One region of the Pollutimonas sp. M17 genome, then DNA from elsewhere that is predicted to be linked to it. Evidence: predicted binding sites of a transcription regulator. Region 1 holds the regulator's gene; the other holds the start of a gene.
The links. The regulator FNR, encoded in region 1, switches genes on or off when oxygen is low (the NO sensors DNR and NnrR bind a similar motif). The targets are predictions, from matches to a motif close to TTGATNNNNATCAA.

Region 1 (4,415 bases):
CAGCGGCAACTTCCCCAACCTGGCCGATGGCGACTGGCTGTACGGCGGCGCGCCCGAACAGATCCTGCAAACCATCACCAAGGGCCGGCACGGCATGATGCCCGCCTGGAAGTCGTCCATCAAGCCGGCCGAGGCCGCCGACATCGCCCAATACGTGCGTTCCCTGTCGGGCCTGGCCAGCGATCCGCTGCGCGTCGTGCCGGGCAAGCGCGGCTTCGAGACCTTCTGTGTCGCCTGCCACGGCGTCGAAGGCAAGGGCAACACCGCCCTGGGTGCGCCGAACCTGACCGACAATGTCTGGCTCTATGGCAGCTCCGAGGCGTCCATCGTGGACACCATCCTGAACGGACGCGAGAACCGCATGCCGGCGCAGGAAGGCATTCTGACCGAGGACCAGATCCGCATGCTTACCGCATGGGTATGGGGCTTGTCCAATCAGGGAACCAGCACAGCAGCGAAATAAAAGGCCACACATGAGCAGCGAACCACCCGTCAATCCGACCACGCAAACATCCGCGGCGGCGCCCGCCTGGCAGCCGCCCCGCGTATCCAGGGTCGGGGGTGGCGCTTCTCCGCAGGTCGAGAAGGCGCTGTCCGACGTGCGCAGCAAGATCTACCCGCGCTCGGTGTCGGGCATCTTCGCGCGCTGGCGCATCGTCATGGTGTTCGTGACGCAATTGATCTTCTACGGACTGCCCTGGCTGCAATGGAACGGCCGCCAGGCCGTATTGTTCGATCTGGCCGCGCGCAAGTTCTACATCTTCGGCATGGTGCTGTGGCCGCAGGACGTCATCTACCTGGCCGTCCTGCTGGTGGTTTCGGCCTTCGCCCTGTTCCTGTTCACCGCGATGGCGGGGCGCCTGTTCTGCGGCTATGCCTGTCCGCAAACGGTCTATACCGAAATCTTCATGTGGGTCGAGCGGCGCATCGAGGGCGACCGGCTGGCGCGCATCCGCCTGGACGAGCAACCCTGGACATGGCGCAAGATACGCCTGAAGGCATCCAAGCACATCGTCTGGCTGCTGATCGCCTGGTGGACGGGCTCCACCTTCATCGGCTATTTCGCGCCCATACGCGAACTGGGCATGGGCCTGCTGACCCTGTCCCTGGGGCCGTGGCAGTGGTTCTGGATGGTGTTCTACGCCTTCGCGACCTGGGGCAACGCGGGCTTCATGCGTGAAGCCGTCTGCAAATACATGTGCCCCTATGCGCGCTTCCAGAGCGTGATGGTCGACGACGACACCTTCGTGGTGACCTACGACCATGTGCGCGGTGAGCCCAGGGGCGGACGCTCGCGCCGCATCGACCACAAGGAAGCCGGCATGGGCGACTGCGTCGATTGCAGCCTGTGCGTGCAGGTTTGCCCCACCGGCATCGACATCCGCGACGGCCTGCAATACATGTGCATAGGCTGCGGCGCCTGTGTCGACGCCTGTGATCAGGTCATGGAAAAAATGGATTATCCCAAAGGCCTGATCCGATATACCTCCGGGCGCGCCATCGCCGACGGCATGACGCAAAGCCAGGTCCGCAAGCGCATGCTGCGGCCGCGGGTGCTGGCTTACTCCTTCATATTGGGGTTGATCGTCATTGGCTTCGTGGTGTCGCTGGCCACGCGCACGAACCTGCGCATGGACGTCATCCGCGACCGGGGCGTACTGGGCCGCGAAGTGGCGGGCGGCATGATAGAGAACGTTTATCGCCTGCAGTTCATCAACACGTCCGAGTCGCCGGTCGAGCTGACCCTGGGCGCCAGCGGTCTGCCCGAGCTGTCCATCATGACGGCCGACCATGGCGCGACCACAGTCCACGTCGATCCGGCGTCGAACCGGCTGGTGCCCATCGTGGTACGGGCGCCGGCCGGCAAGGTCGACGCGGGCCTGCACGATATCGAGCTCACCGTGGTGGGCAGCTATGGCGAGGAAGGCGAAACGACCGTCGTCGAGCGTTCCAGCTTTTTTGTGCCAAAATGATTCCAGGAGGCAGCACCATGTCCGACACCCAACCCACTGGCGCGAATGGGCCCGAAAACAGCAGCAAGCCCTGGTGGCGGGAGCCCTGGCCATGGATACTCATGGCCGGCCCGGCGGCGGCCGTCGTTGGCTGTATCATTACCATTGTGCTGGCGGTGCAGAATTTTGGGGATCAGGCCATTACCGACGGGGGCGTCAAGCGCGGCCTGGTCGTCAGCAAGCAAACCCAGACTCCGCCGCCTTCAAAACCTTAGGCAAGCAAAAGAATACGACGGGAGACCTTTATGCGGTGGCGTTCATTGATGTGGATTTTATGGCCTTCGTTCCTGGTGGGCGCGGCCACCAGTGCAGCGGTATTCGCCATGGTCGATCCCCTGGATATCGCCTTTTTCGGCTATATGGAAGCTACTCGCCAGCAAGTGTATGCGGGGGGATTCTTTCTTTTCTGGCTGATGGCCGCCTTGTCCAGCGCCCTGAGCCTGCACCTGGCGCCTCGCGGCCAGCTGGTCGACGAGTTCGGCGATCCCATAGAGCAATAACCGCCGCGTAGCGGCGGGGCGGCCCTCAGCCGCAGTCGGTGCCGGCCAGCGCCTGCAGATTGCGCATGTCCAGGATGTGGACCTCGCGTTGCTGGACCCGGATCAGCCCCTCCCGCGCAAAGCGGGAAAACAGACGGCTGACGGTCTCCAGGGTCAGGCCCAGGTAGTTGCCGATTTCCTCGCGGCTCATGCGCAGGATGAATTCACTGGCCGAATAGCCCAGCACAACCAGCCTTTGCGACAGGTTCACCAGGAAGGCGGCCAGCCTTTGCTCGGACCGCAGGGCGCCCAGGGCCATGATCAGATGGTGCGAACGGCTGATTTCCTTGCTCATGAGCCGCCGGAACTGTTGCTGCAGCACTGGAAGATGCTGCGACAGCTGGTCCATTTCGTCTATGCGTATGACACAGACTTCGGTATCTTCCAGCGCGATGGCGTGGGATACATGGGTGTTGTCCAGCAGGCCGTCCATGCCCAGGATCTCGCCGGGCAGCAGGAAGCCGGTGATCTGCACCTGGCCGGAGGAATCCTCCAGCTGGGTCTTCAGGGAGCCCGACCGGATGCCGTACACCGCTTCGGTCTTGTCGCCCAGGCGGAACAGGGCACTCCCCTTGGGGATGCGGATGCGTTCCTTGACCAATTCATCCAGCTTGGCGACATCATTGCGCGGCATGCCCAGCGGCAGGCATATTTCGCTGAGCATGCAAGTGGAACAGCGCGTCGAATTGGGAGTAACAGGAATTTTTTTCTGCATTCAATCGTCCTCGTGGGCGAGGAAGTAAGGTTCGGCGGCCAGCTAAGGGCCGTATGCTTCATTGTAAGCTTTCAGTCAGGGAGACTGGCGCATCCCTTGCCATGACATGCATCAAGTATACGGTAGCGGGCTTTTAATCCCTTGCTTGTCACCTGAGTGTGGTTTTTTCGCCAGTGGGATTCCAGTAGGCGGGCGATGCATAGCGCGCCTTGACCATGTCGATGAACAGGCGTACACGCAGGGGCAGGTGCTTGCGTTCGGGCAGCATGGCGAAAATGCCGTTGGCCGGGGCCGCGTAGTCGTCCAGCACGCTGATCAGGCGCCCCTCGGCCAGGTCCTCCTGGACTTCCCACAAAGAACGCCAGGCCAGCCCGATGCCGGCCAGCGTCCACTGATGCAGCACCGATCCGTCGCTGCAGGCCATATTGCCCTTGACGCGCACGGCGCGCAGTTCCCCGTCCTGCCTGAGCAGCCACCCCCGGGCCTGATTGCCCTGGTTGCCGAAAGACAGGCAGTTGTGCTGCGCCAGATCGTCGGGCGTATTGGGGCGGCCGTATTCCTGCAGGTAGGACGGAGCGGCGACGATGACGCGTTTGTTGTCGGCCAGGCGCAATCCGACGATCTGGGAATCGTCCAGTTCGCCCAGGCGGATGGCGCAGTCGTAGCGTTCTTCGATGAGATCGACCAGGCGGTCGCTGAGGTCGAGGGTGACGGTGACCTCGGGGTAGGCGGCGACGAACTCGGGTATCAGCGGCGCCACGTGGCGCCGCCCGAAGCCCGCCGGCGCGCTGACGCGCAAATGCCCGCTGGGCCGTATGCTGCCCTGTGAAATGCGCGATTCAGCGTCATTCAGTTCGCGCAGGATGCGCTGCGCCTCTTCGAACAGTTCGGCGCCTTCCGAGGTCAGGGACAGGCGGCGGGTGGAGCGCGCCAGAAGCTTGATGCCCAGGCGCGCTTCAAGCGAGCTGATGCGCCGGCCCATCATTGCCGGGGCGATGCCTTCGGCCCGGGCGGCGGCCGACAGGCTGCCCAGTGTCGCAACGGCCACGAAGCTTTCGAGTTGTTTGAATTTGTCCATGCTGGCGTGTCAGGTAGGCGGCCAGTCAGTGCGGGGCCGGGCCAAGTGCAATAGTATCAGCATGGGGAACG
Region 2 (4,415 bases), 340 kb from region 1:
TGGAATGTGGGCCTTGAGCGCCATTTTCATTCCCTCCTTCCTGCTGGTGTGCGGCGCCCTGCCGTTCTGGAACCCATTGCGCCAGAACCTGCGCATGCGCGCGGCGATGGACGGCATCAATGCCGGCGTCGTGGGGCTGCTGCTCGCGGCCTTGTATCAGCCCGTATGGACCGGCGCCATCATGACGCCGGCCGACTTCGGCCTAGGGCTGCTGGCCTTTGGCGCCCTGATGTACTTCCGGGCCGCGCCATGGCTGGTGGTCGCCGCCTGCGGCCTGGCCGGCTGGCTGCAGGCGGCGCTGTTGTAATCCCTCAGGCGTGCGCCCTTTCCTGCGCGGGCGCCTGCACGCGATGCAGGTTCAGGGCCGTATTGATGATGCCGACGTGACTGAAGGCCTGCGGGAAGTTTCCCAGCATGCGACGGTCTTGAGGATCGTACTGCTCGGCCAGCAGCCCTACGTCGTTGCACAGGCTGGCCAGGTGCTCGAACAAGGCATGGGCGTCATCGTCGCGCCCCTGCAGCACATAGACGTCGGCCAGCCAGAAGGAACAGACCAGGAAGGTTCCCTCGCCCGGCGGCAACCCATCCACCCCGTACTCGGTTTCATAGCGCAACAGCAGGCCGTCGCGCATCAGCCGCTTTTCGATGGCGGCCACCGTGCCCAGCACGCGGGGATCGTCCGGCGGAAGGAAGCCGGTCAGCGCAATATGCAGCAGGCTGGCATCCAGGCATTTGGAGCCGTAGTACTGGACGAAGCTGCCCAGTTCCGGATCGTAGGCCTTGCGGCAGACTTCCTCGCGGATCTCGTCGGCCACGCGCCGGCAGTTTCTTGAAAACTCGCCGCCGTTCTCCAGCGTGCCGGCGACGGTGGCGATCCGGTCGAAGGCCACCCAGGCCATGACCTTGGAATGCGTGAAATGCTGCTGTTCTCCCCTGATTTCCCAGATTCCCTCGTCGGGCTGGCGCCAGGCCTTTTCCAGGAATGGCACGATGACCTCGGCAATCGCCTCGATGCGCCGATGGCGGGGCAGCATGCCCTTGATCGCCTGCGCCATGGCGTCGGCCACTTCGCCATAGACGTCCAGCTGGGTCTGCGTGGCGGCCGCATTGCCTATGCGGACCGGCTGCGAATCTTCATAGCCGCCGAGCCAGGGCAATTCGTATTCCGTCAGGCGGCGTTCGCCGCCCAGCCCGTACATGATCTGCATCTGGTCGGGATTGCCGGCCACCGAGCGGGTCAGCCAATCGCGCCAGGCGCGGGCCTCGTCGAAATAGCCCAGGCTCATGAAGGCCAGCAGCGTCATGGTGGCGTCGCGCAGCCAGCAATAGCGGTAGTCCCAGTTGCGCTTGCCGCCCAGCTTCTCGGGCAGCGAAGTGGTGGGCGCCGCCACGATGCCGCCGGTCGGCAAGTAGGTAAGCGCTTTGAGGGTGATGAGCGAGCGCTTGACCAGGCCGCTCCAGGGTCCGACATCGGGGCAGCGGCTGGAGAATTCATGCCAGAAGTATTCGGTTTTCGCCAGTGAAGCCTCGGCGTCGAACGCCTCGGCCACCGGTTCGTGCGAGGGCTGGTGCGACAAGGTGAATACCTTGCGCTCTCCTTCGGATACGCTGAATCTGGCCGTTGAATGCTGGGCCCGCGCCTTGATGGGGGTCGGGGTGCGCAAAACCAGCATTTCCGGACCCGCCACGGCGGTCAGGGTAAGCGGGTCATGCCGTTCGACCCACGGTACGGTCCGGCCGTAATCGAAGCGGATGACCAGGTCCATGTCGAAGGCGACCCGGCCTTTCACGCCCACGACAATGCGCGCGACGCTGGAATGGGTGAAAGTGGAAGGCATGAAGTCGATGAGGGTGGCGATGCCGTCATCGGTCTGGAAGGTGGTTTCCAGTATGAGCGTGCCGTCGTGATAGCTGCGCTTGACGCTGCGCACCTGCCCTGTCGGGGCAATTTTCCATCGGCCGTTTTCGGGGGTGCCCAGCAAGGCGGCGAAACATGCGGGCGCATCGAACCTGGGAAAGCAGAGCCAGTCGATGGCCCCTTCTTTGGACACCAGCGCCGCCGCGCGGCAGTTTCCAAGTAGTGCATAGTCTTCGATTCGGGCTGCCATAGTCCTCCTTGCGGATAGGCCTCGAACTGCTGCGAGGCTGCTTAGCTAATCGATGAAGTCATGTGCATGCGCTGTTCTTGATTTAAATCATGACGCGTTCCAGTGTGTCTTTTACTATGTGAATATAAGGCAAGCGCCCCGGCCATGCCAGCCGGCGCCTGAAACGTTATATACAATCAAACCACAACAATTTACTAAAGAGGCTCTCATGAAGACCATACTCGTTCCAGTAGACGGTTCCGATTCGGCAGTCCGCGCGGTCAAGGCGGCCATCAAGGAAGCCGGCGCCGCGGGCCAGGCCGACATACATCTCATTACCGTCCATCCGCCCATTGTATCGGGCAACGTCAAACGCTTCTTCTCCGCCGACGCCATCAAGGACTACTATGAAGACGAAGGCCGCAACGCGCTGATGTCGGCCAAGGCCGTCCTGGACGAGGCAGGCGTGGCCTACCGCGAAAAAATCGAAGTCGGCCCCATTGCCGTGACCATTGCCGATTACGCCAAGAAGAACCACTGCGACCAGATCATCATGGGCACGCGCGGCCTGGGCAGCGTAGGCGGCCTGGTGCTGGGCTCCATCACCATCAAGGTGCTCAGCCTGGTCGACATCCCGGTCACCCTGGTCAAGTAAATTCAATCCTTCAGGCCTATCTTCAAAAGCTTGCCATTGGATTCATCGGTCAGCACATACAGGAATCCGTCGGGGCCGACGCGTACATCGCGGATGCGTTCCCCCATGGATTCCAGCAAGCGCTCTTCATGCACGACCTTGTCGCCTTCAAGCCGCAGGCGTATAAGGGCCTGGTGCTTCAATGCCCCGATGAACACGGAATGCCGCCAGGCCGGAAAGCGGTCGGCATCGTAAAACGCCATGCCCGATATGGCCGGGGAAACCTTCCAGTAATAGACCGGCGCTTCCGTGCCGGGGGCCGACTCCCCCTGCGCTTCCGGTATGGCGAAACCCGAATAATTGATTCCGTGCGTGGCGACAGGCCATCCGTAGTTGCGCCCCGCCTGCGGAATGTTGAGCTCGTCGCCGCCGCGCGGGCCATGCTCATGCGTCCATAAGCGGCCGGACCACGGATTCAGCGCGGCGCCTTGCTGGTTGCGATGGCCGTAGGACCAGATCTCGGGACGCGCGCCCGCCTTGCCCTTGAACGGATTGTCGTCGGGCACGCTGCCGTCGGGATGAAGGCGGACGACCTTGCCCTGCAGCTTGTCCAGGTCCTGCGCGGTGGACCGCTGATTGTTTTCGCCCAGCGCGATGAACAAATGCCCCTGCGCGTCGAAGACCAGCCGGGAGCCGAAATGCGCGCCGGTGGACAGCTTCGGCATCTGCCTGAATATCACGGTGAAGCCGGTCAGCTCTGCCGCATCGGGAGCAAGCACGCCATAGCCCACCGTCGTGCCGGCGCGGCCGTCATCGCCCTTTTCGGCATACGAGAGGTATACGCGCCGGCTTGCCTGGAAATCGGGCGCAAGGGCCACATCCAGCAGCCCTCCCTGGGATCGCCCATAAACGGCCGGAACGCCCTTTATGGGCGCCGAAAGGCCAGTCCCGGGGCGCCAGAGGCGCAGCGTCCCGGGCCTCTCGGTAATCAGCGCGCCCGAGGCATCCGGCAGGAAGGCAAGGGACCAGGGATGATCCAGGCCCGCCAGCAATTGGTCGACGACGACCATGCCGTGTTCGCTGGCCTGCCCTCGCATGGCGCCCTCCTGCGCCGCAGCGGGCGGGACGGCCAAGGCAAAGAGGCTTGCGGCAAAACCCAGTCGGCATGCAAGGCGATGCATCCGCGGACTGCTCGATGGAATCATGGCGATCACCTCGGCTATATCGGGACGGCGGGCCGTGCATCGCCGCAGGCGCTTTCCGGCTCGGGATCATGCCAGGCGCCGTGGCCGGCGGTCAGCTGCGCTGCCTGCCGGGGGCCCCAGCCGCCGGGGGCATAAGGCAGGGCCCGGGCATGGCGGGTCAGGACCGGCTGCACTACGGCCCAGGCGGCCTCTATGGCCTCTTCACTGGTGAACAAGGCCCTGTCGCCCGACAGGGCGTCGCCAAGCAGTCTTTCGTAGGGCGACTCTTCCATGGAATCGTCGTCCAGCAGGTAAAGTTCGCGCTGCTCGCCGACGAACTCCTTGCCCGATCGCTTCACGCGGGCGGCCAGCGCGACGGCCGAGCGCGGCGACAGGCGAAAGCGCAGGTAGTTCGCCCTGCCCTTGGCCGGATGCGAGTCGGCAAACAGTTCCTGAGGCGGCGCCTTCAACTGGATCAGGACTTCGGCGGCGTCCTCGGCCAGGCATTTT

Region 2: the regulator FNR is predicted to act here: its motif matches at 2,186-2,199, upstream of OEG81_RS09200 (universal stress protein).

Annotation. Positions count from the first base shown of each region.
Region 1 is NZ_CP107548.1:2,268,038-2,272,452, reverse strand. It holds gene ccoP (cytochrome-c oxidase, cbb3-type subunit III) at 1-463, shown strand, start outside; gene ccoG (cytochrome c oxidase accessory protein CcoG) at 474-1,973, shown strand; gene OEG81_RS10745 (FixH family protein) at 1,991-2,227, shown strand; gene OEG81_RS10740 (hypothetical protein) at 2,258-2,512, shown strand; gene fnr (fumarate/nitrate reduction transcriptional regulator Fnr) at 2,538-3,266, opposite strand; gene OEG81_RS10730 (LysR family transcriptional regulator) at 3,415-4,344, opposite strand.
Region 2 is NZ_CP107548.1:1,927,692-1,932,106, forward strand. It holds gene chrA (chromate efflux transporter) at 1-307, shown strand, start outside; gene OEG81_RS09195 (glycoside hydrolase family 15 protein) at 312-2,108, opposite strand; gene OEG81_RS09200 (universal stress protein) at 2,317-2,742, shown strand; gene OEG81_RS09205 (PQQ-dependent sugar dehydrogenase) at 2,745-3,902, opposite strand; gene zwf (glucose-6-phosphate dehydrogenase) at 3,941-4,415, opposite strand, start outside.